4 regions of the Streptomyces sp. NPDC085944 genome follow, and region 2 is predicted to be linked to each of the others. Evidence: riboswitches for the same ligand, from Rfam matches in the RefSeq annotation. Region 2 holds a riboswitch; each other region holds the start of a gene.
The links. A riboswitch is a leader RNA that binds a small molecule or an ion and turns the genes downstream of it on or off. The one in region 2 is predicted to bind cyclic di-AMP.
Positions count from the first base shown of each region.

Region 1 (7,551 bases), 230 kb from region 2:
GGGACGACGTACCGCGCGGCCTTGCGCCGCCCGGCGCGCAGCTCCTCGCCCTCCCCGGCGGTCCTGTTGTCGTCGGAATCGATCGGTGCCATGTGTGCCCTACCTCCGTCGTCGGCGGCGGCTGTCTCACGACCTCGCACGTGTTCACCCGTGAGCCGCCATTCTCACCCGAATCGGTGAGGATTGGTGTGTGTCCGTAGTGTCCATCTGACCAAATCACCGGAGCGCAGGCGTCAGACCGCGGACTCAACTCCGCCTACTCCTGCGGGATGACACGGAGGGGCGACGGCTCCCCCGGCCCGTAGGGGCCGGTGTACGGCACCCGGCGGACGGCACGTGTCAGTGAGGGCGGGGCGGACGGCTGGGGAGGGTGCGGGGCAGGGGGCGGTCACCCGGCGCGGTGCACCACCGCGTCGCACAGCTCCACCAGCGCGGCCTTCGCGTCGCACTCCCGCAGCGGGGCCAGCGCGGCCCGGGCCTCCTTGGCGTACCGGACGGTGTCCCGGCGCGCCTGTTCGAGGGCGGGGTGGGCGCGCAGCAGGCGCAGCGCCTCGGCGTGCCGCGCGTCGTCACTCAGGTCCGAGTCGAGCAGCTCGCACAGGGCGATGTCCTCGGGGAGCCCCAGCCGGGCCGCCCGCTCGCGCAGCCGCAGCACGGGCAGGGTGGGGATGCCTTCGCGCAGGTCGGTGCCGGGCGTCTTGCCGGACTCGTCGGAGTCGGAGGCGATGTCCAGGACGTCGTCGGCGAGCTGGAAGGCGACGCCGAGCCGCTCGCCGTACTGGGTGAGCACGTCGACCACCGTCTCGTCGGCGCCGGACATCATCGCGCCGAACCGGCAGGAGACCGCCACCAGCGAGCCCGTCTTGCCGCCCAGCACGTCCAGGTAGTGGTCGACCGGGTCGCGGCCGTCCTGCGGGCCGGCCGTCTCCAGGATCTGGCCGGTGACCAGCCGCTCGAACGCGAGGGCCTGGACGCGGACCGCCTCGGGTCCGAGGTCGGCGAGGATCTGCGAGGCACGGGCGAAGAGGAAGTCGCCGGTGAGGACCGCGACCGAGTTGCCCCAGCGGGTGTTGGCGCTGGGCACCCCGCGCCGCACGGCGGCCTCGTCCATCACGTCGTCGTGGTACAGCGTGGCGAGGTGGGTCAGCTCCACGACCACGGCCGAGGGGACGATCCCGGGGGCGTAGGGGTCGCCGAACTGGGCCGAGAGCATCACCAGCAGCGGACGGAACCGTTTCCCGCCGGCCCGCACCAGGTGCTGGGCGGCCTCCGTGATGAACGGCACCTCGCTTTTGGTTGCCTCAAGCAACCCTTCCTCGACAGCAACCAATCCGGCCTGGACATCGGCTTCCAGAGCCTGGTCCCGCACGCTCAGCCCGAACGGCCCGACGACGGTCACGAGGGGTCTCCTGTCTGCTGGTGTCTACTGGCGATTACCTGGTTTGTCGATAGGTCGCTGCCACCACTCGAGTCAGCGTATCCGGTCACGTTTCGATCACCGCTAGCGCCCACCGCTACAGGCCGGTCGGTATCAGATCATGAACGGTATGTTTTTGATCAGGTGATATGAGCAGATTTTGATCGATATCGCCAGAGGATGAGCCTGACCCCGGGGGCGAGCGGGCCGGAGGCCGCCGCCCGAGACCCCACCACCCCTCCCAACGGCCCGCACTGCGAGAACGTCACCCGATCGACACGCGCGCCCGCCCCGCAGACGCGACACGCCCGCCCTGCCGACCCCGCCCCGCCACCCCCCCCTTCCGCCGGTCCCGCCCCACAGGCCCACCCTTCCCCGCTTCCCCCTCACCCTCCCTCGACACCCGAAGCCGTCCCGAGCGAAGGCCGGTTGGCCCACGATTGAGTTTAATGCCCGTTTTGCCGTGCTTATTGAGACCAGTGAGTTGGCTCACTCGGGCCCCTCCACGGGCAACCTCGCCTGAACCTGTGCCCTCCCTTTGCCCCGCAAGCCAGTTGAGGGTTGACAGCCGCAAAGGATCAAGAGCCACAAACACCCCAGATCAAGGTCAACAGCCGCGTTGGGTGATTCCTGCACTTGTTCCGGACATGTGCTCTCGCATACGTTCCCGGCCTGTCGGGCGGACGCCGAATCCTGCCACCGCCCGTCGCACAGTCATCCACCCAACACACTCGCCGGCAGGAGCGGGGGACCCAGGTAAGTCGCCGCACCGGTCAGCACCGGAGCGGCTAGGGGTGAAGCCGTACCCGTCAGGGCGCGGCCGGGCACCTCCCCGCCCGAACCCGACAGCTCACCTCGTAGGCGTAAGGAGAGGGACACAACATGTCTGCCAACGGTCAGATCCGTCACGCCTTCACCGGCCGCCTCGCCCGCAAGCTCGCCGTGGCCGGCACCGGTGCCGCGGTGCTGGCGCTGCCGCTCATCGGCGCCACCACCGCCTCCGCGGCCACCCCGGCCGCCGCCACGACCGCCACCACGGCGGCGACGACGTACCCGAACAACCTCGACGGCTGGATCCGCGAGTCGCTCGACATCATGGCCCAGCACGGCATCCCCGGGACCTACGACGGCATTTACCGCAACATCATGCGGGAGTCCTCCGGCAACCCGAACGCCATCAACAACTGGGACATCAACGCCATCAACGGCACCCCGTCCAAGGGCCTGCTCCAGGTGATCGACCCGACCTTCCAGGCGTACCACGTGCCCGGCACCTCCTGGAACCCGTACGACCCGGTCGCCAACATCACCGCCGCCTGCAACTACGCGGCCGACCGCTACGGCTCGATGGACAACGTCTTCAGCGCGTACTGAGCCGCACCGCGCGCCCGAGACGGTGCGCACCCCAATACGGTGCGCTTCCAAGGCGGTGCGCTCCTAAGACGCAGGGAAGATCCGCTCGAGGACGACGGCCACGCCGTCGTCCTCGTTCGTCGTGGTGATCTCGTCGGCCACCGCCTTGAGTTCGGGGTGGGCTCCGGCCATGGCGACGCCGTGGGCCGCCCACTGGAACATGGGGATGTCGTTGGGCATGTCCCCGAAGGCGATCGTGTGGCACCGCCGCAGGCCCAGGTGCTCGGCGGCCAGCGCCAGGCCGGTCGCCTTGGTGATGCCGCACGGCTGGAGCTCGACTGTCCCGGGCCCCGACATGGTGACCGTCGCGAGGGAACCGACCACCGCACGCGCCGTCGCCGCCAACTCGTCGTCGGTCAGCTCGGGGTGGCGCAGCAGCACCTTGGTGATGGGCGTGCGCCACAACTCCTCGCGCCGCTCGACGCGTACCGCGGGCAGGGCGGGGTGGGGCATCAGGTAGCCCGGCTCGATGAGCGTCAGCCCGTCGACACCGTCCTGGTCGACGGCGGCGTGCACCTGGCCCACCTCGGCCTCGATCTTGCCGAGCGCGGTCTCGGCCAGCTCCCGGTCCAGGGTGACCGACCACAGCATGCGGTGCGCGCCGGCGTCGTACACCTGGGCGCCCTGCCCGCACACCGCGAGCCCCGTGCAGCCGAGACGGTCGAGCAGGGAGCGCGCCCGGGGGGCCGGCCGCCCCGTCACCACCAGGTGCCGCGCACCCGCCCCGGCGACCCGCGCCAGCGCGGCCAGCGACCGTTCGGAGACGGTGTCGTCGCCGCGGAGCAGCGTGCCGTCCAGATCGGTGGCGACGAGTGAATATGCGGTGCGGTCCATGATCAGAGAATACGGACACCGCACCCGTCCGACTCACCCGCGACCGCTTCCGAACGAGGACGTAGCGAGTGCGTTCGGACCCGGCCACCGATGCACACCGACGCCCGATCGTGCTCACAACCTGACGCATCCTCGGCCGGGGCCGGCTCGGGGCCCCGTGCACCGGTCGACGACGGCACGACCTGCCCGGACGCCGCCTCCGGCCGCACTGCCCAAGACCGGTGGGTCACCCGTAACGTGGCCCGCACGACACACAGCGCGCACGGCGCACATGGCGAGCACGAAAGCGAGGCAGCACCCGATGCCCCCCTTCGATGTCCCCGAGGGCGACCCCTTCGGCCCGCACAACCTTCCGTACGGCGTGTTCTCGATCCCCGGCTCGCAGGAGCGGACGGAACCGACGGTGGGTGTCCGGCTCGGCGACCACGTCCTCGACGCGGGAGCGGCGGCCCACGCGCTCGGCTCGCCGTACGCGTCCCTGCTGGCGCGGCCCACCCTCAACCCGCTGCTGGCCGCCGGGCGTACGGCCTGGTCGGACGTGCGGCGGGCGCTGACGGCGTGGGTGACGGTGCCCTCCCACCGCGAGGTCCTCGAACCCCTCTTCCACCCACTGTCGTCGGTGACCCTGCATCTGCCCTTCGAGGTGGCCGACTACGTCGACTTCTACGCCTCCGAGAACCACGCCCGCAACGTCGGCCGGATCTTCCGCCCCGACGCCGCCGACTCCCTCACCCCGAACTGGAAGCATCTGCCGATCGGCTACCACGGCCGCTCCGGCACGGTCGTCGTCTCCGGCACGGACGTCGTACGCCCGTCGGGGCAGCGCAAGGCCCCTGCCGACGCCGCTCCCGTCTTCGGCCCGTCCGTCCGTCTCGACATCGAGGCCGAGGTGGGCTTCGTGGTGGGCACGCCGTCCGCCCTGGGCCGCCCGGTGGGGCTCGGCGACTTCCGCGAGCACGTCTTCGGGCTCTGCCTGCTCAACGACTGGTCGGCGCGGGACATCCAGGCCTGGGAGTACGTCCCGCTCGGCCCGTTCCTCGGCAAGTCCTTCGCGACGTCCGTGTCGGCGTGGATCACGCCGCTGGACGCTCTGGAGGGGGCCCGGGTGGCACCGCCCGAGCGTACGCACCAGCTGCTGCCCTACCTGGACGACACGCACGACGACCAGGACGGACCCGGCGGTTACGACCTGCGGATCTCCGTCGCCGTCAACGGTCACGTCGTCTCCGAGCCACCGTTCTCCACCATGTACTGGACGGCCGCCCAGCAGTTGGCCCACATGACGGTCAACGGTGCCTCGCTGCGCACCGGCGACCTCTACGGCTCGGGCACGGTGAGCGGGCCCGCCGAGCGTGAGCGGGGGTCGCTGCTGGAACTGACCTGGAACGGCCGCGACCCGCTGGAACTCCCCGACGGCAAACGGACGTTCCTGGAGGACGGCGACGTGGTGTCCCTGTCGGCCTGGGCACCCGGACCGGACGGCGTCCGGGTCGGACTGGGCGAGGTCACCGGACGGGTGGTCGGCCGGGAGGCCTGACGGACGTCCGACGGGGCGTCCCCCTCCGTGCGCCCGCGCATACCCACAGGGCCCCGTCCGAATTCCACGTCCGGTGCCCGCCGCCACCTGACTCACACCGCCCGACCCCGTCATACTGGCGTCGGGCGGTGTGCGCCCGGGGTCCCGCACGACCCGGGCCGGCACCACCCGACTCAGCACAGCACAGCCCCAGTACAGCCAGAGCCGCCCATCCTTCGACCAGGATCCGGAGCCAGTGGCATGACCGTCTGCCTGCTCCTGCTGTTCGTCGTCGCCGTGACCGCCGCGGTGCCGGTGCCCCGCGCGCTGACCCGCTCCGCGTGGCCCGAGCGGGATCCCGTGGTCGCGCTGTGGGTGTGGCAGTGCCTGGTCGCCACCGTGCTGCTGTGCTGCCTGACGGCTCTCGTCCTGGGCGCCACCGCCGTCTTCGGCACCGTGCGCGCCCAGCTCTTCGCTCCGGCGCCGCCCGCGGTGACCGCGGCGTACAACCTCTCCGCCGGACCGGTCTGGGCGGCCGTCCTCACCCTCCTGCTGGCGGGCGGTGCCGCCTGGACGACCGCGATGCTCGCCCGCGAACTCGTCGAGGCCCGCCGCCGGCGCGCCCGCTCACGCGCCCATCTGCGCGAGCGCGCCCCCGACCTGCCCGCCGGGCTCCCCGCCGCCCGCGGTCCCCTGCTGGTCCTGGAGGACGAGTACCCGGACGCCTGGTGGATGCCCGGCAACCCGCCCCAGCTGATCGTCACCACCGGTGCCCTGCACCGGCTCACCGACCATCAGCTGGACGCGGTCCTGACCCACGAGCGCGGCCACGCCCGGGCCCGCCACGACTGGCTGCTGCACCTGTCCACCGCCCTGGCCACCGGGTTCCCCAGCGTGCCGCTCTTCGCCCACTTCTGCGACCAGACCCACCGCCTGGTCGAGCTCTCGGCCGACGACACCGCCTCCCGCCGCTGCGGCCACCTGACCACCGCGCTGGCCCTGATCGAGCTGAACCAGCACCGCGGCGTCCTCTCCTGCGCGTCCAGCCACCGCCTGCTCGGCGAGCGGGTCGACCGCCTGCTGGAGCCCCGGCCCCGCCTGCCCCGCCGCCGGCGCGCCCTGACCACGGCGACAGCCGCCCTGGTCCCCCTCCTTCCCCTCCTGATCACCTTCGCCCCGGGGCTGACGGCACTGGCCTGACCGCCCTGGCCTGAGCACACGGTCCCGACGGCACCGCCCGACGGCCCGTCGCCTACGCCCAGTCGTCGGGCTCGGGCTCCGGTCCCGGCTCGGGGCCCCCTTCCTCCTCCGCCACCGCTCCCCCGCCGGTGGCCGGTCCCTCCAGTGCGGCCAGCACACCGACCACGCCCTCCCCGTACGTCGCCAGCTTCTTCTCACCGACCCCGCTGATGCCGCCGAGCTGCGCCACCGAGGTGGGCCAGACGGTGGCGATCTCCCGGAGGGTGGCGTCGTGGAAGATGACGTACGCCGGGACGCCCTGCTCCCGGGCCTGTTCCGCACGCCAGGCGCGCAGTGCCTCGAAGGCGGGGACCAGCTCCGCGGGCAGCTCGGCCGCGGCCGCCTTCGCCTTGCGCTCGCCGCGTCCACCGCCCGCCGACCTGGCCTCGGCGGGCTTCTTGGGCTCCTTGCGCAGCGGCACCTCCCGCTCGCGCCGCAGGACCTCGCCGCTGGCCTCGGTCAGCACCAGCGTGCCGTACTCCCCCTCGACCGCGAGCAGACCCTGGGCCAGCAGCTGCCGGGCGACGCCCCGCCACTCGCCCTCGGTCAACTCCTCGCCGATGCCGAACACGGAGAGCTGGTCGTGGTCGAACTGGATCACCTTGGCGGTGCGCTTGCCCAGCAGGATGTCGATGATCTGTCCGGCGCCGAACTTCTGCCCGCGCTCGCGCTTCAGCCGCACCACCGTCGACAGCACCTTCTGCGCCGCCACCGTGCCGTCCCAGGTCTCGGGCGGGGTCAGGCAGGTGTCGCAGTTGCCGCAGCCGGCCCCGTCCGGGTCCTGTCCGAAGTAGGCGAGGAGCTGGCCGCGACGGCACCGGGCGGTCTCGCACAGGGCGAGCATGGCGTCCAGATGGGACTGGGCGCGGCGCCGGAAGGCCCCGTCGCCCTCGCCGGACTGGATCAGCTTGCGCTGCTGTATGACGTCGTTGAGGCCGTACGCCATCCATGCCGTGGAGGGCAGGCCGTCCCGCCCCGCGCGGCCGGTCTCCTGGTAGTAGCCCTCGACCGACTTGGGCAGGTCCAGGTGCGCGACGAACCGCACGTCGGGCTTGTCGATGCCCATGCCGAAGGCGATGGTCGCCACGACGACCAGGCCCTCCTCGCGCAGGAACCTCGACTGGTGCGCGGC
Region 1 covers NZ_JBFBJX010000001.1:157,097-164,647, reverse strand. The annotation lists gene AB0P07_RS00795 (DUF2092 domain-containing protein) at 1-92, opposite strand, end outside; gene AB0P07_RS00790 (polyprenyl synthetase family protein) at 389-1,399, opposite strand; cyclic di-AMP (ydaO/yuaA leader) riboswitch at 2,140-2,295, shown strand; gene AB0P07_RS00785 (transglycosylase SLT domain-containing protein) at 2,300-2,791, shown strand; gene AB0P07_RS00780 (HAD family hydrolase) at 2,855-3,664, opposite strand; gene fahA (fumarylacetoacetase) at 3,966-5,201, shown strand; gene AB0P07_RS00770 (M56 family metallopeptidase) at 5,442-6,380, shown strand; gene recQ (DNA helicase RecQ) at 6,433-7,551, opposite strand, start outside.
Region 1: it holds a riboswitch for cyclic di-AMP, as region 2 does, so the genes downstream of both, AB0P07_RS00785 (transglycosylase SLT domain-containing protein) here and AB0P07_RS01970 (NlpC/P60 family protein) in region 2, are expected to answer to the same signal.

Region 2 (7,551 bases):
TCGACCTCGACTCGATACCGGCCGACCGCATGGGCGTCAGAGAATCGATCATCGGCCGCATGGAGCGCAACGGCGGCACGGCGCGGCTGCGCGCGGTGCCGGACGGCGGCACGGAGGTCGAACTGGAAATGGAGAGGGCGGAGATGACGTCATGAGCGACCCGACCGAGGCGAACGGAAGAGCGGGTACGACGGGGGCGGGCGAGGCCGCGCAGCCGGCCGCAGGCGGCGGCGCGGGGGAGCGGCGCGTACGCGTGGTGCTCGTCGACGACCACCGCATGTTCCGCACCGGTGTCCAGGCCGAGATCGGCCAGACCGCCGAGACCGGCGTCGAGGTGGTCGGCGAGGCGGCCGACGTCGACCAGGCCGTCACGGTCATCACCGCGACCCGCCCCGAGGTCGTCCTCCTCGACGTCCACCTTCCCGGCGGGGGCGGAGTCGAGGTACTGCGCCGCTGCGCCCCCCTGATGAGCGACACCGAGCGGCCCGTCCGCTTCCTCGCCCTGTCGGTCTCGGACGCGGCGGAGGACGTGATCGGCGTGATCCGCGGCGGCGCCCGCGGCTACGTCACGAAGACCATCACCGGCACGGACCTGGTCAACTCCGTCTTCCGGGTCCAGGAGGGCGACGCCGTCTTCTCCCCGCGCCTGGCCGGCTTCGTCCTCGACGCCTTCGCCTCCACCGACGCCCCTCCGGTCGACGAGGACCTCGACCGCCTCACCCAGCGCGAGCGCGAGGTACTGCGCCTGATCGCCCGCGGCTACGCGTACAAGGAGATCGCCAAGCAGCTCTACATCTCGGTCAAGACGGTCGAGTCCCACGTCTCGGCGGTCCTGCGCAAACTCCAGCTGTCCAACCGCCACGAGCTGACCCGCTGGGCGACGGCACGCCGGCTGGTGTGACGGTCCTGCGGCGCGGCGTCTCACACCACCCGCGCAGCCCCCGCGAACGGCATCTCGTCGACCGGGGCGACGCGGACCGGGGCCGACGGGTTCGGGGCGTGGATCATCCGGCCGTTGCCGACGTAGATGCCGACGTGGCTGATGCCCGAGTAGAAGAAGACCAGGTCGCCCGGGAGCAGCTCGGACCGTGAGACGCGGCGGCCCGCGTCGATCTGCGCGTACGTCGTGCGGGGGAGGGAGACCCCTGCGGCGCGGTAGGCGGCCTGGGTGAGGCCCGAGCAGTCGAAGGCGTTCGGGCCGGTCGCGCCCCACACGTAGGGGCTGCCGAGCTTCTGGTAGGCGTAGGCGACGGCCGCCGCCGCGCGGGAGTTGGGCGCCTGGGCGGAGGCCGACGGGCCCTCCCTGGGGCCGGAAGAAGAGGCGCGGGAGGCGTGTTCCCCTGTTCCCGTGCCGACGCCGGCGCGCTCCTCGGCGGTCAGCCGGGAGAGCAGGCGGCGGGCCTTTGCCAGCTTGCCGGTGACGGTCTCGCGGTGACGTTTCAGCTCGGCCCGGCGTGACCTCAGCGAGGTCACCTCGATGCGGGCGGCGCCACGTAGTTGCTCGATGTCGCGCAGTTCCTTGCGTACGCGCCCCACCTCGGCCCGCTGCCGGCTGCCCGCCCGCTCGGCGAAGGCGGCGCCGTCGAGATACCGGTCCGGGTCGGAGGAGAGCGCCAGTTGCAGCGCCGGGTCCAGGCCGCCGCTGCGGTACTGCGCCGCCGCGACCGAACCCAGCGCCTGGCGGGCCGAGTTCAGCCGGTCCTCCTTGCGGGCGGCCTCGTCCCGCAGTTCCTCCAGGCGCTGTTCGGCGGCGTCCGCCTTCTCCTTCGCGCCGTTGTACTTCTCCGTGGCCACCTCGGCCTCCTGGTAGAGCTTGTCCACCTTGGCCCTGACCTGCGCCGCCGTCGGCTGCGGATCTGCGTGCACGGTCCCGCCCAGGCCCGTCGCGGTGGCCGCCCCCGCAAGGGTGATCGTGGCCGCCGTCCGGGCTCTGCCGCCGCCCTTCGCGCGCTGTCGCGGCCTGCGGTGCGTTCCCACCTGCGATCCACGTCCTTCCGTACGACTCGACCCGGCCCGCGCCGGGTCGGCGCCGGTTCGCTCCGGCTGCCTGGGCCAGGACGCTAGGCGCGTCGGTAACGGTCCGGTGACGGGATGCGCGGAAGTGGCGGGAGGGGATCGGGTGGCGACCGTATGTGATCACCGATCGCTCCGGAGGCCGTCTTCTTCACGCTGGGTGATGACCGATAGGACGGATCCGGAGGCGGGCGGGGGACGGGAGCTGTTATGGGGCGCCCGGGCGGGCGGGGCGGGCCGGTGTCCGGGCGCGTTCGGGCGCTCATTAGGCTCCGGCCTCATGGACGTACTCATCCACATCTTCGTCGGCCTGCACATCATCGGTATCGCCGCGCTCCTCGGCGGCTTCCTGACCCAGATGAAGGCGATGGGCCGGGGCGCGGCCCGGTTCACCCCCGCCATGCTGCACGGCGCGCTGACGATGCTGGTCACCGGTGCCGTCCTGATCGGCCTCAACCAGGCCCAGGACTACTCCGTGGACAACGTCAAGATGGGCGTCAAGCTCGCCGTGCTGATCGTGATCCTCGGCCTGGTCTACGTGAAGCGCGACGAGGACAAGGTGGAAAAGCCGCTGTTCGGCCTGGTGGGCGGGCTGACCCTGGTGAACGTCTTCATCGCGGTGCTGTGGACCTGACTGCCGCCCCGGAGCCCGCTGCCAGGGACCGCAGCCCGGAGCGGGCCCGGACGACCGCCCCCGTGGCGACCACCAGCCAACCGGCCACTGCGATCCACAGCAGCGCCCGGCCGGGGGCGTCCAGCCACGGCACGTCGACGGCGGCGGCCACCGACAGTGTCGCCGCCGCCGTCATGCCGAGCGGGAAGACCGTCGACCAGCGGCGTACGTCGTAGCCGAGGCGCGGCCAGGCGATCTCGGCGGCCAGCAGCACGGCGTACCAGGCGAGGTCGAGGGCGAGCAGGAAGACGGTCAGGTCGTGCAGGACGGCCTGGTCGTCGGCGTTCCACAGGTACATGCCGGTCCCGGCCGCCGCGAGCAGCTTGGCCCCGGCGAGGGCCGAGATGGCGAGCGCGCCGCCCGCCACCCACTGGTCCCCGGAGCCCCGGGCCACCTGCCGCAGGTCGAAGCGGAACAGCGCGATCAGATAGAGCACGATCCCCAGCCAGAACGGCACCAGCGCCGCGTGCGCCAGCCAGGGCGTCGAGGTGGCCGCGGACAGCGTCGCGGCGAGCACGGCGAGGCCCTCCGTCGCCACGCAGCCCAGGAACACCGCCCCGGGCATCCTCCGCCCCCAGTGCCGCACCACCACGAGCAGCAGCCACGGCCACAGCACCGCCGCCAGCACCAGCAGCACCGCCGCCAGCAGCGACCAGCCCAGCAGCGAGAAACGGGTGCCGACCACGGTCGTCGCGGCGACGGCCGTCAGCGCGCCCGGCGTCCCCGCCCGCTCGATCCACCGCGGCCGGTGGGCGAACAGCAGGTAGACGAAGTTCGCGGCCAGTATCAGCCAGGCGACACAGGCCAGGGCCAGGGCGATCCGGGACAGGACCTCGCGGCCCGTCAGATGCAGGGCGACCGACACGATGCCGGTCGCCATCACCGCGGCCCCGGCCGCCGGTGGACGCCGCGCCAGCCAGGTGCGCAGCGCGGAGGGGTGGTGGGTGGCCGATGGCATGGCCACGATGGTAGAGAACCCTGCTGGTCAGGCGGGGCGCACCACGCTGTAGATGGACGACTCGCCGTCGTAGAAGATGGATTCCTCGCGGACGTACGCGCCCGGCTTCGGGGCGTGGATCATCATGCCGTCGCCGATGTACAGGCCGACGTGGCTGATGTCGTCGTAGAAGAAGACCAGGTCACCGGGTTGTGCCTGGGAGACGGGGACGGTCGTGCCGGCGTTGACCTGGTCGTAGGTGACGCGCGGCAGCGTCACGCCCGCGGCCTTCCAGGCGGCCTGGGTGAGGCCCGAGCAGTCGTAGGAGTCGGGGCCCGTGGCGCCCCAGACGTACGGCTTGCCGATCTGGGCGCGGGCGAAGGCGATCGCCTTGTCGGCCTTGGTGCCGGTCGAGGTGCCCGGCGTCGACGAGCCCGAGGAGTCCGACGAACCGGTGCCGCCGGAGGTTCCCGCGGATCCGGAGCCGCTCTCCTGCTGCTGGGCGGCCTCCTCCTGCCGCTTGCGCTCGGCCGCCTCCTCCGCCTGCTGTTTCGCCAGCTCGGCGGCTTTGCGGGCGGCCTCCTGCTGCTTCTTCTTCTCGATCGCCGCCAGCCGGGCCTTCTCCTCGGCGGTCAGCTCCGACAGCAGCTCGCGCGCGGTGGCGAGCTTCTGCTGGACGGTCGACTTGGCCGTCTTGAGGTCGTTCTGCGACTCGGTGAGGGTCTCGAGGCTCTCGGTGGCCTCCCGGCGCTTCTTCATCGTCTCGGACTGCTGGGTGACGTAGTCGTCCACGGCACTCTTCTGCCGCCCGGTGAGCCGGTCCATCAGCTGGTTCTGGTCGAAGTAGTCCTGCGGCGAGTCCGCGAGCAGCAGGGTCGCGGTCTCCGGGACCGAGGCGCCCGTGCGGTACTGGGCGGAGGCGAAGGAGCCCAGCTCCGCGCGCGCGTCGTTGAGGTTCTGGGTGCGCTTGGCGACGTCGTCGAGGAGACCGTCGACCTTCTTGCGCTGCTTGGTGGTCTTCTCCTTGGCCGCGTTGTACTTCTCGGTCGCCGCCCCGGCCTGGCGGTACAGGTCGTCGACCTTCTTCTCGACCTCCTCGAGGGTCGGCCGGTCGTCCGACGGCGTGGCATTGGCCGTCTGGGACAGCAGGGCGACGGAGGTGAGGGCCGCGGTGGCGAGGGCCGGGGTCCGTATGCCCGCGACGCGGGGACCGGTGGGACGCGACTTGCGGTGCGACGCCAAGGGAGGCGACTCCTTCCAGTGCTCCGCCTACCGGGTTAGCTGTCGGGTTCGGGCGGTGTGGCGGGGAAGGGTTGCCCTACGGCGGACCGTCCTCTCGTCTCGGCGAGGGCGGTGCGGCCGATTCACCCCAAGGTCTCGGTGGGTCCCCGGCTCCGGGTGCCGTGCGGGCAGACCGGACTCGGCGGAGGCCGCGCGGCCCGGCGAGGTTCGCCGGAGGGGGTCGAGCGGCCTGCCCCGCACCGTAGCCAACTCGTGTGGCCGCTGTGAAGGTTGGCGGGTGATATGCCCGATACGTTTTCGTGACCTTTCGCGAGGTGCCTCCGAGGCGATAGCCGGCGTCACTCTTCGTGGTTCCCCTGGTCGCAGGGCGTGTCCGCGCCGGTGGTGGTGGTCATTTTCCGGGGCGGCACCGGGTTGTCGGTGCGGCACCCTAGACTCGGAGAGCGATGAGCAGCCTCTTTGACGACAACTTCCTGGCGAGCCTCCAGACCCCTCGGGGTCACGAGGAGGAACCCCCGCCGCCGCCCGAGGGCGATCACGGACCGGAGCCGGTTCCGCACGATCTGTTCGGCGGGAAGTTCGACGTGCCTCCGGACCGGGACACCCACTACCGGGACGGCGCCCCGCGCCCCGCCCTGGACGCCGCGGCGCTCCTGGAGGGGCTGAACGAGAACCAGAGGGCCGCCGTCGTCCACTCCGGCTCCCCGCTGCTCATCGTGGCCGGTGCCGGCTCCGGCAAGACCCGCGTGCTCACCCACCGCATCGCCCACCTGCTGGCCGAGCGGCACGTCCACCCCGGGCAGATCCTCGCGATCACCTTCACCAACAAGGCCGCGGGCGAGATGAAGGAGCGCGTGGAGCAGCTCGTCGGCCCGCGCGCCAACGCGATGTGGGTGATGACCTTCCACAGCGCGTGCGTGCGCATCCTGCGCCGCGAGTCGAAGAAGCTCGGCTTCACCTCGTCCTTCTCGATCTACGACGCCGCCGACTCCAAGCGGCTCATGGCGCTGGTCTGCCGCGACCTGGACCTGGACCCCAAGCGCTTCCCGCCGAAGTCGTTCAGCGCGAAGATCAGCAACCTGAAGAACGAGCTGATCGACGAGGAGGACTTCGCCGCCCAGGCGGCCGACGGCTTCGAGAAGACCCTCGCCCAGGCCTACGCCATGTACCAGGCACGGCTGCGCGAGGCCAACGCCCTCGACTTCGACGACCTGATCATGACGACGGTCAACCTGCTGCGCGCCTTCCCGGACGTCGCCGAGCACTACCGCCGCCGCTTCCGGCACGTCCTGGTCGACGAGTACCAGGACACCAACCACGCCCAGTACGCCCTGGTGCGCGAACTGGTCGGCGGGGCCTCGGAGCACCCCGTCGACGTGCCGCCGGAGGCCGAGGTGCCGCCCGCCGAGCTGTGCGTGGTGGGCGACGCCGATCAGTCGATCTACGCCTTCCGCGGCGCCACCATCCGCAACATCCTCCAGTTCGAGGAGGACTACCCGGACGCGACGACGATCCTGCTCGAGCAGAACTACCGCTCCACGCAGACCATCCTCAGCGCCGCCAACGCGGTCATCGAGCGCAACGAGTCCCGCCGCCCCAAGAACCTGTGGACCAACCAGGGCAGCGGCGCGCAGATCACCGGGTACGTCGCCGACACCGAGCACGACGAGGCGCAGTTCGTCGCCGACGAGATAGACCGCCTCACCGACGCGGGCGAGGCCAAGGCCGGCGACGTCGCGGTCTTCTACCGGACCAACGCGCAGTCCCGTGTCTTCGAAGAGGTCTTCATCCGCACCGGTCTGCCCTACAAGGTCGTCGGCGGCGTCCGCTTCTACGAGCGCAAGGAGGTCCGGGACGTCCTGGCCTACCTGCGGGTGCTGGCCAACCCGGAGGACTCGGTGCCGCTGCGCCGCATCCTCAACGTCCCCAAGCGCGGCATCGGCGACCGCGCGGAGGCGATGATCGACGCCCTCTCCCAGCGCGAGAAGATCAGCTTCCCGCAGGCGCTGAGGCGCGTCGACGAGGCGTACGGCATGGCCGCGCGCTCCGCGAACGCCGTCAAGCGGTTCAACACGCTCATGGAGGACCTCCGTACGATCGTCGAGTCCGGCGCCGGACCGGCGACCGTCCTGGAGGCGATTCTCGAACGCACCGGGTACCTGGCGGAGTTGCAGGCCTCCACCGACCCGCAGGACGAGACCCGCATCGAGAACCTGCAGGAACTCGCGGCCGTAGCCCTGGAGTTCGAGCAGGAGCGGGCCGAGGGCGAGGAGGCCGGGACCCTGGCCGACTTCCTGGAGAAGGTCGCGCTCGTCGCGGACTCCGACCAGATCCCCGACGAGGAGGACGGCGACGGCGTCGTCACCCTGATGACCCTGCACACCGCCAAGGGCCTGGAGTTCCCGGTCGTCTTCCTCACCGGCATGGAGGACGGCGTGTTCCCGCACATGCGCGCCCTCGGCCAGGCCAAGGAGCTGGAGGAGGAACGCCGCCTCGCCTACGTCGGCATCACCCGGGCTCGCGAACGCCTCTACCTGACCCGGTCGACGCTGCGCAGCGCCTGGGGTCAGCCGTCGTACAACCCGCCCTCGCGGTTCCTGGAGGAGATCCCGGCGCTCCACCTGGAGTGGAAGCGCACCGGGGCGAACGGACCCGCGCCCTCCGCGCCGGTCTCGGGTGTGGCGGC
Region 2 covers NZ_JBFBJX010000001.1:387,561-395,111, forward strand. The annotation lists gene AB0P07_RS01945 (PspC domain-containing protein) at 1-155, shown strand, start outside; gene AB0P07_RS01950 (response regulator transcription factor) at 152-901, shown strand; gene AB0P07_RS01955 (NlpC/P60 family protein) at 922-1,977, opposite strand; gene AB0P07_RS01960 (hypothetical protein) at 2,294-2,647, shown strand; gene AB0P07_RS01965 (tellurite resistance/C4-dicarboxylate transporter family protein) at 2,625-3,644, opposite strand; gene AB0P07_RS01970 (NlpC/P60 family protein) at 3,672-4,865, opposite strand; cyclic di-AMP (ydaO/yuaA leader) riboswitch at 4,873-5,059, opposite strand; gene pcrA (DNA helicase PcrA) at 5,312-7,551, shown strand, end outside.

Region 3 (7,551 bases), on a different contig from region 2:
GCTGCACCGGCACAAGGCGCTGCTGATCGCCGACGAGGTGCAGACCGGGCTCGGCCGTACCGGGAAGTTCTACGCCTACCAGCACGACGACGGCGTCGAACCCGACCTGGTCTGCGTCGCCAAGGCGCTGTCCGGCGGATACGTGCCGGTGGGAGCGACCCTGGGCAAGGACTGGATCTTCCAGAAGGTCTACTCCTCGATGGACCGCGTGCAGGTCCACTCGGCCAGCTTCGGGTCCAACGCGCAGGCCATGGCCGCCGGCCTCGCCGTGCTGTCGGTGATGGAGAACGAGGAGATCGTCGCGAACGCCGCCGCGGTGGGGGACCGGCTGAAGTCCCGGCTGGCCGCACTGGTGGACCGTTACGAACTGCTCGCCGACGTCCGGGGCCGCGGACTGATGATCGGCATCGAGTTCGGCCGGCCCAGCTCCCTGAAACTGCGCAGCCGCTGGACGATGCTGCAGGCCGCGCGGAAGGGACTGTTCGCGCAGATGGTGGTCGTGCCGCTGCTGCAGCGGCACCGCATCCTGACCCAGGTGTCCGGCGACCACCTGGAGGTGATCAAGCTGATCCCGCCGCTGATCATCGACACCGACGACGCCGACCGGTTCGTCGACGCCTTCACGGAGGTGATGGAGGACGCGCACAATGGCGGTGGACTGATGTGGGACTTCGGGAAGACCCTGGTCAAGCAGGCGGTGGCCAACCGCTGACCGACTTTTTTGCCTGTGAGGCAAGAAATTTGCCTGCGGGGCAACACTCGGGCTGAATGGAGGCATGAGCTCCTCCGAGACCGGCCCCGCCGAGGGTGCGGTCGCCGCCGTCGCACCGCAGCTGCGCGAGCTGCGGCGGCGGGCCGCCCTCACCCTGGAGGCCGCGGCCCGCGCCGCAGGGCTGTCACCCGCCCACCTCTCCCGCCTGGAGACCGGGCAGCGCCAGCCCTCACTGCCGATGCTGCTCGCCCTCGCCCGCATCTACGGGACGACCGTCGCCGAGCTGCTGGGCGAGACCGCGGCCGACCGGGACGCTGTCGTGCGCGCCGCCGACATGGAGGCCACGAGCGCGGGCGGCTGGACGTATTACCAGGCCGGAGCGCCGGGCCGGGGCATGCAGGCCCTGCGCGTCGAGGTGCCGTACGGCTCCCAGGGCGACGTCGTGCGGGTGCACCCAGGAGAGGAGTGGCTCCACGTCCTCAGGGGCCGGCTGCGGCTGCGCCTCGGGGACACCGAGCACCGGCTCACCGCCGGGGACAGTGCCCACTTCGACTCCATGACCCCGCACCGGATCGCGGCGCAGGACCCCGACGGGGTCGAGCTGCTCTTCGTCCACACCCTGCTGCAGAGCCCGACGGCCGCGCTGTGCCTCGGCCCGACCCCTGGAGAGACGCCATGAGTGCCATCGAGGACAAGTTCCCGCGCGCCCTGTGGGTGCGCCTGGTCATCTACATCGCCCTGGGGCACGTCTTCGGCGGCTTCCTCTACCTGCTGTTCGAGGTGGGCGCCAAGTAGCCCGTCCGCGAGCGGGTGGCTCAGTCCACCATCCGCTCGCGCAGCCGCTCCCGGGTCCCGGCGCCGAGCCGCAGCCCTTTCTCCAGATAGGCGTCGACTCCGCCCCACGTCTCCTCGATCGTCTCGAAGGCCGCCGCCAGGTACTCGGCGCGCGCGTCGAACAGCGGGCTGAGCAGTTCCATGACCTCGGGGGAGTAGGCGGAGGCGGCGGTGCTGCTGCGGCGCACCTTGTAGCGGCGGTGCGCGGCGTTCGACTTCAGGTAGTCCTCGACGACGGCCTCGCGCTCGACACCCAGGGCGAGCAGGGTGACCGCGATCGACAGGCCCGCGCGGTCCTTGCCGGCCGCGCAGTGCATCAGCGCCGGGACGCTGTCCTCGGCGAGCGCGTGCAGGATCCGGGAGTGCTCCGAGGTGCGCTCCGTGACCATCGCACGGTAGGAGGCGACCATGCGCCGGGCGCCCTTGCCGTCGCCGAGGATCCCGTGCAGCTGGTCGAGATCTCCGTCCCGGACCATCTTCCAGAACTCGGCGCCGTCGGCCGGATCGCTCAGCGGCAGGTTCACATTGCGCACGCCCGGCAGCTCGACGTCCGCGCCGTCGAGCTTCTGGTCGGCCGCGTTGCGGAAGTCGAAGATCGTGTGCAGGCCCAGCGAGGCGAGGAACGCGGCATCCTCCCCGGTGGCATGAGCCAGGTGGCCGCTGCGGAACAGCACCCCCTGCCGTACCCGCCGGCCGTCCACGGTCGGCAGTCCGCCCACGTCCCGGAAGTTGCGCACACCGGTCAGCTCGGGTTCGGTCGACGGGACCTGCTGCGTCACGGGGGCTCCTCCCACTCCGCCCCGCCGCCGCTGCTCGCCGGCGGGCGCCATTCGACGATACGGCATGGCCGGTGCGCGAAGGCCGTTCAGGCAGGGGTATTGCGGGCCGGAAAGGGCCTTCTGTCCGAATTGGATGATTGGTTATAACTGGGCCTGAAATGGCGGCAGGTGGGTGAGGGGCGCGTGAGCAGCGTCATATCCGTGACCGAGCGTTGCCCGTCATGTTCACGTAATCCGGCCCGTTCTCAAGGGAATTCAGGGAAAGCGGTGCGAGGGAAATCGACGCAGGGTTACCGGGATTTCCCGTAATGGATCAATAGAAACAGCTGTCGCCGGAACCTCTCGCTTGTCCCTGTGCGTCTTGGTCCCTTACGTTCACCACCGATCCGGACGGACGCCTAATCCTGCCGCCGACCGGAGCCCGCACTCATCCACCACCCGTACACGGCAGGAGCGGGGGACCCACAGGTAGAACTGCCTGTTCCGGTTCCCGGAACGGCTTGGGGTAAAGCCGCGCTTCGGCGCGGCCGGGCATCTCCAGCCCGCACCCGACAGCTCACCTCGCAGGCGCCGGAGAGGAATTCGCCATGCCCGCGAAGGGTAAGCACCGCCGTACCAGGGCCATGCGCCTGACCCGCACCATCGCCGTCGCCGGAACCGGTGGCGCCGCGCTCGCGCTCCCGCTGATGGGTGCCGCCTCCGCCAACGCCGCCCCCGCGCACTCCGTTTCCGAGCAGGCCGTGCAGTCCGTTCCGGCGTCGGCCAAGAAGGCCGCCGCGAACGGCTCCGACAAGAACGCGGAATCCCGCACATACACCGTGAAGAGCGGTGACTACCTTTCGAAGATCGCCGACGAGCAGCACGTCGACGGCGGCTGGAAGAAGCTCTACGCGGACAACCGCGAGGCCGTCGGCTCCGACCCGTCGCTGATCCACCCGGGTCTCGAGCTCTCGATCGCCGGCCAGGCCGCCAAGTCCTCGGCGCCGTCCTCCGCGCAGTCGCAGAAGCCCGCCGAGAAGCAGAAGCCCGCCGAGAAGCCGGCCCAGAAGTCGACGGACACCACGAAGACCGCTGCCACCGAGTCCTCGGCGTCCTCGGACTCCGGCACCCAGTCCGCGGGCACCACCAGCGGTTACACCTCCCCCGTCGCGGGCGGCACCGTCGGCACCCCGTACCACCAGTCCGGCAGCATGTGGTCCAGCGGCTACCACACGGGTACCGACTTCGTCGTTCCGACCGGCACCTCGCTGAAGGCCGTCGGCGCGGGCACCGTCGTCTCCGCCGGCTGGGGCGGCGCTTACGGCAACCAGGTCGTCATCAAGCTCGACGAGGGCCACTACGCCCAGTACGCCCACCTCTCCTCGCTCTCCGTCTCCGCCGGTCAGACCGTGACGACGGGACAGCAGGTCGGCCTCTCCGGCGCCACCGGCAACGTGACCGGCCCGCACCTGCACTTCGAGATCCGCACCACGCCGGACTACGGCTCGGACATCGACCCGCTCGCGTTCCTGCGCTCGCACGGCGTCTCCGTCTGACGACCGGCTCCGCGCGGCCTCCGCACCCCGAAGGCCGGACCCCGATCCCCGGGTCCGGCCTTCGGCGTGTCCGGACCTCGGCGTATTCCGGAATTGACGAACACTTTAGGCGTGGCCTTTCTCACCGACCGTCAACCCCTGCCTACGGTCGCGTAGGTCACATTCCAAGGTGAATCATGGGCCGACGTGGCAGACGATTCGAAGAGTGACAGCAGAGCAGTGATCGGGTCGTACGTGGCGGTGGGGGACAGCTTCACCGAGGGCGTCGGCGACCCCGGCCCCGGCGGGGCGTTCGTCGGCTGGGCCGACCGGCTGGCCGTACTGCTCGCGGACCGGCGCCCCGAGGGAGACTTCACGTACACGAACCTCGCCGTGCGCGGCAGGCTCCTCGACCAGATCGTGGCGGAACAGGTCCCCGGGGTCGTCGCCCTCGCGCCGGACCTGGTGTCCTTCGCGGCGGGCGGCAACGACATCATCCGGCCCGGCACCGACCCCGACGAGGTCGCCGAGCGGTTCGAACTGGCGGTGGCCGCGCTGACCGCCGCGGCCGGCACCGTCCTGGTGACCACCGGGTTCGACACCCGCGGGGTGCCCGTCCTCAAGCACCTGCGGGGCAAGATCGCCACGTACAACGGGCACGTGCGCGCCATCGCCGACCGCTACGGCTGCCCGGTGCTCGACCTGTGGTCGCTCCGCAGCGTCCAGGACCGCAGGGCGTGGGACGCCGACCGGCTGCACCTGTCGCCGGAGGGCCACACCCGCGTGGCGCTGCGCGCCGGACAGGCCCTCGGCCTGCGCGTCCCGGCCGACCCCGACCAGCCCTGGCCGCCCCTGCCGCCCCGCGGCACGCTCGACGTGCGGCGCGACGACGTGCACTGGGCGCGCGAGTACCTGGTCCCGTGGATCGGGCGCCGGCTGCGCGGCGAGTCGTCGGGCGACCACGTGACGGCCAAGGGAACGCTGTCGCCGGACGACATCAAGACGCGGATCGCCTCGGTGGCCTGAGGCGGACCGGGCGGCCGGGCCCCGTGCGACAGCCCCTAACGTCGTGCGGACACCAGGGCCGCCCGCTCCAGGCCCAGTTCCCGGGCCAGCGCCTCGTCCACCCACTCCTGCGCCCGGGCCCGCGAGACCGTGCCCGCGTACGACGTGAGCTGCACCGCCAGCCCGTCGAGCAACGCCGTCAGACGCAGGGCGGCGGTCTCCGGGTCGGGGCAGGAGAACTCGCCGCCGGCCGCGCCCTCGGCGATGACCTCGGCGAGCGCCGCCTTCCACTGCCGGTCCAGCTCGCGCGTGACCTCCCGCAGCGCGGGCTCGCGCGGCGCCGCCGCCCAGCCCTCGATCCACAGCCGCCAGCCCTTGGCGTGACCGGTCGGCGCATACCACCGCACGGCCGCCCGCAGGCGGCGCAGCGCCGTCGTACGACGGGTGAGCAGCTTGTGCAGATGGGCGAGATCGGCCTCGGCGGCGTGCGTGAACGCGGCGGCCACCAGCCGTTCCTTGGTGGAGAAGTGATAGAGCACCAGAGCGTTGCTGACACCGAGCGCGGCGGCCACGTCGGCGATCCTCAGCGCCGCCACGCCCCGCGCCGATATCTGCTCGACGGCAGCGCGCAGCAACTCCTCGCGGCGCTCCGCCACGCTCAACCGGACTCTCCCCACGCACGTCACCCTATACAGGCCCCCGACGTGCCGTGAGGCCCTTGCGGTTCGCCGCGGACCGGGAACACGGATGTGGCGTCCGTCGTTCGAGGTGTCGTAGGACGAGACGAAGACGAACAAGACGAGAGCCTGACCGCTCCACCTGGAGGTACCGTGCCCGCTTTCCGTTCCCCGCATCCCGGGTTCAGCGTGCCGCGGCCCGCGGCCTTCGGCGCGGACCCGGGTGGCGAGCGGATGGCGCGCATCCGCAGATCCCCGCACTTCCGCGACGGCGTCTTCCAGAACCCCGGCGGCCCCGCCCGGACCCGGCCGTCCGGTTCGGCCACCGAGTTCGCCAAGATCTACTTCGACAAGCAGGCGCGGCTGGGCCGGTCCCCGCGGGGCTCTGTCCCGGTGCACGCCACCACCCTGGCCGACATCGCCAGGCCGCCCGCCACCGGACTCCGGCTGACCTGGATGGGCCACTCCAGCGTGCTCGCCGAGATCGACGGGCAGCGCGTGCTCTTCGACCCCGTGTGGGGGGAGCGCTGCTCCCCGGTCCCCTTCGCCGGCCCCAAGCGCCTGCACCCGGTCCCGCTGCCGCTGGCCGCCCTCGGCCCCGTCGACGTCGTCGTCATCTCCCACGACCACTACGACCATCTGGACATGCCGACCATCAAGGCGCTGGCCCGCACGGACACCGTGTTCGCCGTGCCGCTGGGCGTCGGCGCACACCTCGAACACTGGGGCGTTTCCCCCGGCCGGCTGCGCGAGCTGGACTGGCACGAGTCGACGCGCGTCGGCGGCCTCACCCTCACCGCCACCCCGGCCCGGCACTTCTGCGGGCGCGGGCTGCGCAACACCCAGCACACCCTCTGGGCGTCCTGGGTCGTCGCCGGTCAGGAGCACCGCGTCTACCACAGCGGCGACACCGGCTACTTCGACGGATTCCATGACATCGGCGCCGCGCACGGCCCGTTCGACGCCACGATGATCCAGCTCGGGGCGTACGCCGAGTTCTGGCCGGACATCCACATGACCCCCGAGGAGGGCGTCCGCGCCCACCTCGACCTCCAGGGCGGCCGGCCGCACGGCACCCTGCTGCCGATCCACTGGGGCACGTTCAACCTGGCGCCGCACGCGTGGGCGGAGCCGGGGGAGTGGACGAGGGACGTGGCCGGGGAGGCGGGTCAGGCGGTGGCGTTCCCGAGGCCTGGGGAGCCGTTCGAGCCGGCGGGGGAGTTGCCGGGGGAGCCGTGGTGGCGGGCGGTGTCGCAGCCGATCGCGCATCCGTGGCGTCGTCCCCGGGCCGCCGAGGGCGTGGCCGGGACGAGCAGGGGGGATCTGGATCTCGCGGGAGAGCGGTGACGTTGTCGGCAACGACCCGGGGGAGATGATCCGGATGCTGGAGCGTCTTGCTGGTCACGAACGGGATCCGGAAACCACCACCGTCGCCGCGTGACGTTCGCTGCCGCCGCGCAACCGGAACGCCCGCCGCCCCGACACGCCCGACCCCATGTGCCACGCGTCTGCCGAGGACCTCGGCAGCCTTGGTCATCGGCCCGCCTGCGTCACCGGTGTCGAGTGTTCCCGTTGGTTCGAACAGCAGGATGGCGGTCTCCTCGTCCGCCACGGGGCAGTGCTCGACCCCGCGGGGAACCACGAACAACTCGCCGGGCTCCAGCACCACATCGGCGTCCCTGAGCTGGATCCTGAGGCGCCCCGGCGGTCAGGGCCAGGCGCAGGGAGCCGTCGGCGTCCCGGTACGGCTCTCTGCGCGTCGGCGGTGACGGGGTACGGGCCGAGGGCGGTGGCGGTGTCCTTGCCCTTGGAGGGCCGAGGCCGACCTTCGTCTCCGCGCCCTGCAGGTCGCGCGCGCCCGCGTCGGTGGCCACATCCGGCTGCGCGAGACCGTCGCCCGCGTCGGCAGACGCATGACCGACGAGCCCGAAGGGGGAGGGGCCGGCCCCCGGTGAGCACGAGTTCGGGAAAGGTCCTTGCCCCGATCACCGAGAGTGAACGTTTTCGATCGGGAGAGACCGTTCTCGACC
Region 3 covers NZ_JBFBJX010000004.1:357,465-365,015, forward strand. The annotation lists gene AB0P07_RS10230 (aspartate aminotransferase family protein) at 1-712, shown strand, start outside; gene AB0P07_RS10235 (XRE family transcriptional regulator) at 777-1,391, shown strand; gene AB0P07_RS10240 (DUF6126 family protein) at 1,388-1,507, shown strand; gene AB0P07_RS10245 (tyrosine-protein phosphatase) at 1,528-2,325, opposite strand; cyclic di-AMP (ydaO/yuaA leader) riboswitch at 2,751-2,908, shown strand; gene AB0P07_RS10250 (LysM peptidoglycan-binding domain-containing M23 family metallopeptidase) at 2,913-3,860, shown strand; gene AB0P07_RS10255 (SGNH/GDSL hydrolase family protein) at 4,080-4,865, shown strand; gene AB0P07_RS10260 (TetR family transcriptional regulator C-terminal domain-containing protein) at 4,901-5,500, opposite strand; gene AB0P07_RS10265 (MBL fold metallo-hydrolase) at 5,675-6,868, shown strand; partial or broken gene AB0P07_RS10270 (hydroxylase) at 7,225-7,377, opposite strand.
Region 3: it holds a riboswitch for cyclic di-AMP, as region 2 does, so the genes downstream of both, AB0P07_RS10250 (LysM peptidoglycan-binding domain-containing M23 family metallopeptidase) here and AB0P07_RS01970 (NlpC/P60 family protein) in region 2, are expected to answer to the same signal.

Region 4 (7,551 bases), on a different contig from region 2:
GCGAAACGCGGCCATGAGTCGGCGTGACACGGCCGTGCGTCGTCCGGCGCCCGGCGTGGTCAGCCGCGGACGCCCGCGGTGAACGCCGTCCAGCTCCCGGGGGAGAAGAGCAGGGCGGGTCCGGCCGGGTTCTTGGAGTCGCGCACGGCGAGCAGTCCGGCCCGCGGGCCGACCGACGGACGGGCCGTCTCCACACAGTTGTTCGCTCCGGTGCTGTAGCTGCTGCGCAGCCACCGGACACCGGGCAGATCGGTGCTGACAGGGATGTTCCGGGGTCGTTCGGACATGAAGCCTGACATGGTGCCTCCTTACGCGCCTGCCGCGGTCGCGGCGATGAAGTCCAACGAGTCCTCGGGCGAAAGGGCATGGATCAGAAGGGCGTTGAAGGCCTCGGTATAGGCCTCTAGGTCTTCTTTCCGTTCGAGGTGCAGGCTACTCGTCAAGTGGTCGAGAACAACCACATCGAGATCAGAAGTGCTCGAAAATGAGAAGATTACGAAAGGGCCGGTGACACCGATGTGCGCCCCGGCGGCAAACGGCAGGACCTGGAGCCGGACATGGGGGAGCCGAGCGGCCTCGACCAGCCGGGTCAGTTGACGGGCCATCACCTCGGGCCCGCCCACCTCGCGGCGCAGCACCGCCTCGTCCAGGACCGCGCTCAGCTCCAACGGTGGCTGGGCCCGCAGCACGTCCTGCCGGGCCAGCCGGACCTCCACCAGCGTGTCCAGCCGTTCCTCCGGCAGTCCGTCCACCGCGGCCCGGGTCACCGCGCGGGCGTACTGAGGCGTCTGGAGCAGCCCGGGCACCACCGTGGTCTCCAGCGTGCGCATCGCGCTGGCCTGCGACTCCAGGCTGATGAAGTCGCGGTAGGTCGGGGGCAGTACCCCGCGGTAGGCGTGCCACCAGTGGTTGCGTCCCGCCGCGTCCTCGGAGCGCGCCAGCATCACCAGCAGCCCCCGCAACTGCTCGTCGTCCACGCCGTAGACGTCCAGCAGCAACCGCACGTCGGCCGGTTTCGCCCCGCTCGTCCCCGTCTCGATCCGGCTGACCTTCGACTGGTGCCAGCCCACGAGCCGGGCCGCCTCGCCGCTGGTGATGCCCGCCGATGTGCGCAGGGCGCGCAGTTCCGCGCCCAGCTTCCGACGGCGCACCACGGGACCGTGCTGCATGGGACAACTCCCCTACTCCCTATGAGCCGCCCGAATACGCTCTGCCGTCGCAGAGTTCACCGCTTCGAGCGACAGATATATGCACATCTTGGTGGATCGCCGCCCTTCGCGAGCCTGGCAATGGCAGTCTGGCGGCGAAGCACCAGTCCGGGACCGTACTCGAACCGTCCACTCCGTGTCGGGCCCGCGGTGCCGTGAGAAAGGGACGACGTCGCCATGGCAGACCATCTGGAAGCATCCGTCACTCTGCCGAGCGATCCGGCCTCGGTGGCCGCCGCGCGGACCCATACGGTCGGCACGCTGGCGGAATGGGGGCTGCCCGCCGACGCCGACCTGTACGAGACCGTCCGGCTCATCGTCTCCGAACTGGCGACCAACGCGGTCCAGCACACACTGGGGCAGTCGCCCACCTTCACGGTCGACCTCGTCCTCGACCGCGACGAGCGGCTGCGCATCGGGGTCACCGACAGTCACCCGCGTTTCCCCAGGCGCCTGCCGGCCGCCGTCCAGCAGGACAACGGGCGGGGCATGGTGATCATCCGCTGGCTGACCGCCGAGTGCGGCGGCAAGCTGCGGGTCCGGCCCACGCGCGAGGGTGGCAAGACCGTCTCGATCGAACTGCCCTGGACGCCGCCGGGCGGGCCGAGCGCACCCGCGGGAGTGACGGCGGGGGAGAACGCCGCAACCCCCCGCGGGCGGGCTACTTGACCCGGCCGTACCAGACGCTTGACGTCCAGATCTTCTGCAGGCGCACCACGTCCCCGGTCTTAGGGGCGTGCCAGAGCTTGCCCTTCCCCGCGTAGATGCCGACGTGGTAGACGCTGCGACCCGAGTGGAAGAACACCAGATCTCCGGCCCTGCGGCTCTTGACGGAGACGCGGCGGGTCTTGTTGTACTGCTGGGCCGCGGTGCGCGGCAGCTTCTTGCCGGCCTTCTTGAACGAGTACAGGGTCAGGCCGGAACAGTCGAACCGGTAGGGGCCGGTGGCGCCCCAGCGGTACGGGGAACCCTTCTTCGAGGCCGCGACCTTGAGGGCTTTCGCCGCATGGCTCGCCGCGGCAGCCTCGGCGGCGACGCCGGGGACCACGACGGAGCCGCCCACGGCGGCGAGGGTGAGGGCCGAGGCCGTACCGGCACGGGCCATCAGGGACGGGACACGATTGAGCGCGGACATGCGCAACCCTTCGTCAGCCGCCTGTGAAGGATGACCTGTCGGATTCGGGCTGGCGAAGTTGCCCGGCCGCACGAGTGCGGCTTCACCCCAAGGACCGCTCGGTCCGGTGCCCCTCGCGGAGGCGGCCGGGCCGGCGACCCGTCGTGCTCGGGTCCTCCACTCCTGCCGATCCACTTCCCTTGCGACCGGTCGTCCGGACGGCGGCAGGACTCGGCGTCCGCCCGGACCGCCCCGCCGCTGCGGCGAGGGCTTGTCGTCAGTCACGGATCTTGTCCCGCCCCGGGGGAAATTCCCAGCGGAACGTGCTCTTTGTGTTGTTACGTGCCGCTCATCCGTTCGGGTTGTCGCCCTCGGGTCCGGGAAGCCGTCGACCGCGGTGGCGGCGCCGGGACCAGCGGCGCAGTGGCGCAGCCCGCACGTCCGCAGGGCGGGCGCCGCAACTTCGGCCGGTGGCGAATCGGGTGTGTTCCTAGACCGATAGGGGGTACGCCTTTTGGTCCGTTTCAGACCGGTTCCCCGCGAGTCGTGGTCGGTGGAGCGGATGTGCGGGACGCCGCCGACCGAGAGTGGGCAGGCGGGAAACCGCCGACGGCATCGGTAATCACTCGGTCAAAACCGGGTGATGTGGCCGTAACACTCCAGCCCTAGTCTGCACCCTGATCCACCTGCGGTTTTCCGTGAACCGGTAGGTAAATTCCGACCTGTTCCTGTGTGTTACACCTAGAGCCGTCGCGGCAGCCGCGACAGCCGGACCGTCCGGTCCCGGCGTCATGCCCTGTGAGGTGGTAAATGCAACTGACCCCGCACGAGCAGGAGAGACTGCTCATCCATGTGGCCGCCGACGTGGCGGAGAAGCGCCGGGCACGAGGCGTGAAGCTCAACCACCCCGAGGTCGTCGCGCTGATCACCGCGCACATCCTCGAAGGCGCCCGGGACGGGCGCGGCGTCGGTGAACTCATGTCCTCCGGACGCAAGCTCGTCCAGCGCGACGAGGTCATGGAGGGCGTCCCCGAGATGATCCACGACGTGCAGGTCGAGGCCACCTTCCCCGACGGCACCAAGCTGGTCACCGTCCACGACCCGATCGTCTGACGGGGGCCGCAGTCGTGATCCCCGGAGAGATCCTGTTCGCGGACGAGCCGGTCACTTTCAACGAAGGCCGCGAAGTCACTCGCCTGACCGTGCTCAACACCGCCGACCGGCCCGTCCAGGTCGGCTCCCACTACCACTTCGGCGAGGTCAACCCCGGTCTCGAGTTCGACCGCGGCGCGGCGCACGGCAGGCGGCTGGACATCGCCGCCGGCACCGCCGTCCGGTTCGAGCCGGGCATCCCCGTCGACGTACGGCTGATCCCCCTCGCGGGGGCCCGCGTCGTCGTCGGTCTGCGCGGCGCGACCGGAGGTGCCCTCGATGCCTGAGCTGTCCCGCCCCGCCTACGCCGACCTGTTCGGCCCGACCACCGGCGACCGCATCCGCCTCGCCGACACCGACCTCCTCGTCGAGATCGAGGAGGACCGCTCGGGCGGCCCCGGCCGCTCCGGCGACGAAGCCGTCTTCGGCGGCGGCAAGGTCCTGCGCGAGTCCATGGGGCAGGCGCGCACCACCCGGGCCGAAGGCGCCCCCGACACGCTGATCACCGGAGCCGTGATCATCGACCACTGGGGGATCGTGAAGGCCGACATCGGCATCCGCGACGGCCGGATCACCGGCATCGGCAAGTCCGGCAACCCGGACACCATGGACGGCGTCCACCCCGACCTGGTCATCGGTCCCGAGACCGAGGTCGTCGCGGGCAACGGCAAGATCGTCACCGCGGGCGGCATCGACACCCACGTCCACTTCATCGCGCCGAACGCCGTCGACGAGGCCCTGGCGTCCGGCATCACCACGCTCATCGGCGGTGGCACGGGCCCGGCCGAGGGCAGCAAGGCGACCACCGTCACGCCCGGCGCCTGGCACCTCGCGCGGATGTTCGCCGCCCTGGAGTCCAGCCCCGTCAACATCGGCTTCCTCGGCAAGGGCAGCACCATGTCGAAGGAGTCCATGCGCGACCAACTGCGCGCCGGCGTCCTCGGCTTCAAGATCCATGAGGACTGGGGCGCGACCCCCGCCGCCATCTCCGCCTGCCTGGACGTGTGCGAGGAGTCCGGCGTCCAGCTCGCCGTCCACACCGACACCCTGAACGAGGCCGGCTTCGTCGGCGACACCTTCGACGCCGTCGCGGGCCGCACCCTGCACGCCTTCCACGTCGAGGGCGCCGGCGGCGGCCACGCACCTGACATGATCACGGCGGTGTCGCTGCCCAACATGCTGCCGGCGTCCACCAACCCCACCCGGCCGCACACCGTCAACACCGTCGAGGAACACCTCGACATGCTGATGGTCTGCCACCACCTGAACCCCGCCGTCCCCGAGGACCTGGCCTTCGCCGAGTCCCGGATCCGGCCCAGCACCATCGCGGCCGAGGACATCCTGCACGACATGGGGGCGATCTCCATCATGTCGTCCGACGCCCAGGCCATGGGGCGCATCGGCGAGGTGATCCTGCGGACCTGGCAGACCGCGCACGTGATGAAGCGCAGGCGCGGCCTCCTGCCCGGCGACACCCGCGCGGACAACCTCCGCGCCCGTCGCTATGTCGCCAAGTACACCATCAACCCCGCCGTCGCCCAGGGCATCGAGCACGAGGTCGGTTCCGTCGAGACCGGCAAGCTCGCCGACCTGGTGCTCTGGGACCCCCGCTTCTTCGGCGTGAAGCCGCAGCTCGTCATCAAGGGCGGTCAGATCGCGTACGCGCAGATGGGCGACGCGAACGCCTCCATTCCCACGCCGCAGCCGGTGCTGCCGCGCCCGATGTACGGGGCGCTCGGGACCGCTCCCGCCACCAACTCGGTCAACTTCGTCTCCGAGCAGGCCGTCGAGGACGGGCTGGCCGAGCGGCTCGGGCTCGGGCGGGCGTTCGTGCCCATCCGGTCGACGCGCGGCCGGACCAAGGCGGACATGCGGCGAAACGACGCGCTGCCCCGGGTGGAGGTCGCCGCGGACTCCTTCGCGGTGACCATCGACGGCGAACTCGTCGAGCCCGCTCCCGTCGCCGAGCTGCCGCTGGCCCAGCGGTACTTCCTCTTCTGAGCGCCGGAATGAGCCGCGCAGCACTGCTCGTCCTCGCGGACGGCCGTTTCCCCGCCGGGGGGCACGCCCACTCCGGCGGGGCGGAGGCCGCCGTCCGGGCGGGACGCGTCACCGACGCCGCGAGCCTGGAGGCGTTCTGCCGGGGGCGGTTGCACACGAACGGGGTCGTCGCGGCGTGCGTTGCGGCGGCCGCCGCCCTCGGGGCCGATCCCGGGGACCTCGACCGCGCCGTCGACGCCCGTACCCCGTCGCCCGCTCTGCGGGTGGCCGGGCGCAGGCTGGGGCGGCAGCTGATGCGGGCCGCCCGGGCGACCTGGCCGCGTCCCGAACTCGACGCCGTGGCCTCGCTGTTCCCCAAGGGCGCGCATCAACCCGTCGTGCTGGGACTGGCCGCGCGTGCGGCCGGTCTGGGGCCGCTCGACGCGGCGTTCTGCGCCCTCTACGAGGGGGCGAGCGGACCCGCGACGGCCGTCGTGCGGCTGCTCGGTCTCGATCCCTTCGACGCGACGGGGGTACTGGCGCGGCTCTCGGACGAGATGGACCGGGCGGCTCAGGAGGCCGTGGAGACGGGCGAGCGCGTCGTGACGGAGGGGGTCGACGCGCTGCCCGCGCGGTCCGCGCCGTTGCTGGAGATCGGGGCCGAGGCTCATGCCGCCTGGGCTGTGCGGTTGTTCGCCTCCTAGGTGGGGATTCGCCCCCGCCGCCCGTTCCCGATTCCGACCCGAAGGGGCTCGGCCTCTTCTACCCCGCCTGGGGGCCTTGCCCCCTGGACCCCCACTCGGCCTGGACGGCCTCGTCCTCAAACGCCGGACGGGCTGACACGGCCGATCCCGACTTCGACAGGAGCCGTTGTGCATCTTGACCATGACCACGCATTCCCCGCCGCCGTCTCCGCCGACGCCCGGCGGCCCGACGGGACCCGTCGGGCGCTGCGCATCGGGCTCGGCGGGCCCGTCGGGTCCGGGAAGACCGCCACCGTCGCCGCGCTGTGCCGGGCGCTGCGCCAGGAGTTGTCCCTCGCCGTGGTGACCAACGACATCTACACCCGGGAGGACGCCGAGTTCCTGCTCCGCGAGGCCGTACTGCCGCCCGAGCGGATCACCGCCGTGGAGACCGGCGCCTGCCCGCACACCGCGATCCGGGACGACATCTCCGCCAACCTGGAGGCCGTCGAGGACCTGGAGGACGAGGTCGGGCCGCTCGACCTGGTCCTGGTGGAGTCCGGCGGGGACAACCTCACCGCCACCTTCTCCAAGGGGCTCGTCGACGCGCAGGTGTTCGTGATCGACGTGGCGGGCGGCGACGACATCCCGCGCAAGGGCGGACCCGGAGTCGCCACCGCCGACCTGCTGATCGTCAACAAGACCGACCTGGCGCCGTACGTCGGTTCCGACCTCGGGCGGATGGCCGCGGACGCCAAGACGGTGCGCGGTGAACTGCCCGTCGTCCTCCAGTCGTTGCGGAGCGAGGACGGGGTGCGCGAGGTCGCCGACTGGGTGCGGGAGCGGATCGCCGCGTGGACCGCGTGACCACCGCGCCGGGCGGCGTCCGGGCGAGCGCACGCGTGCTCGCCCGCGGCGACGGGCGCGGCGGCACCGTACTGCCGGCGCTGGAGGGCGAAGGGCCCCTCGCCGTGCGCCGGACCCGGGGGAGCGGAGCCGAGGCCCGGGTGATGCTGGTCGGCGCGATGAGCGGACCGCTCGGCGGCGACCACTTCACGGTGGGGGTCCACGCGGAGCGCGGCGCCCGCCTGCGCGTGGGCTCGGCCGCCGCCACGCTCGCGCTGCCCGGGCAGGACAGGGCCGGGGCCCGCTACGACGTCCGGCTCACCGTCGACGACGACGCCGAGCTGTGCTGGCTGCCGGAGCAGTTGATCTCCGCCGGCGGCAGCGATCTGCACGTCACCACGTCCGTCGACCTCGCCGCCGGGGCACGGCTGCTGCTGCGCGAGGAGCAGGTGCTGGGGCGGGCCGGAGAGGAACCCGGCCGCCTCACCAGCCGTCTGACCATGCGGATCGACGGGAGCTGCGTCCTCGACCAGGAGCTGGCCTGCGGTCCCGGCGCGCCGGACGGTTG
Region 4 covers NZ_JBFBJX010000002.1:136,715-144,265, forward strand. The annotation lists gene AB0P07_RS04345 (8-amino-7-oxononanoate synthase) at 1-17, shown strand, start outside; gene AB0P07_RS04350 (DUF397 domain-containing protein) at 60-287, opposite strand; gene AB0P07_RS04355 (helix-turn-helix transcriptional regulator) at 309-1,169, opposite strand; gene AB0P07_RS04360 (ATP-binding protein) at 1,386-1,877, shown strand; gene AB0P07_RS04365 (C40 family peptidase) at 1,870-2,343, opposite strand; cyclic di-AMP (ydaO/yuaA leader) riboswitch at 2,347-2,489, opposite strand; gene AB0P07_RS04370 (urease subunit gamma) at 3,133-3,435, shown strand; gene AB0P07_RS04375 (urease subunit beta) at 3,450-3,761, shown strand; gene AB0P07_RS04380 (urease subunit alpha) at 3,754-5,475, shown strand; gene AB0P07_RS04385 (urease accessory UreF family protein) at 5,484-6,158, shown strand; gene ureG (urease accessory protein UreG) at 6,327-7,004, shown strand; gene AB0P07_RS04395 (urease accessory protein UreD) at 7,001-7,551, shown strand, end outside.
Region 4: it holds a riboswitch for cyclic di-AMP, as region 2 does, so the genes downstream of both, AB0P07_RS04365 (C40 family peptidase) here and AB0P07_RS01970 (NlpC/P60 family protein) in region 2, are expected to answer to the same signal.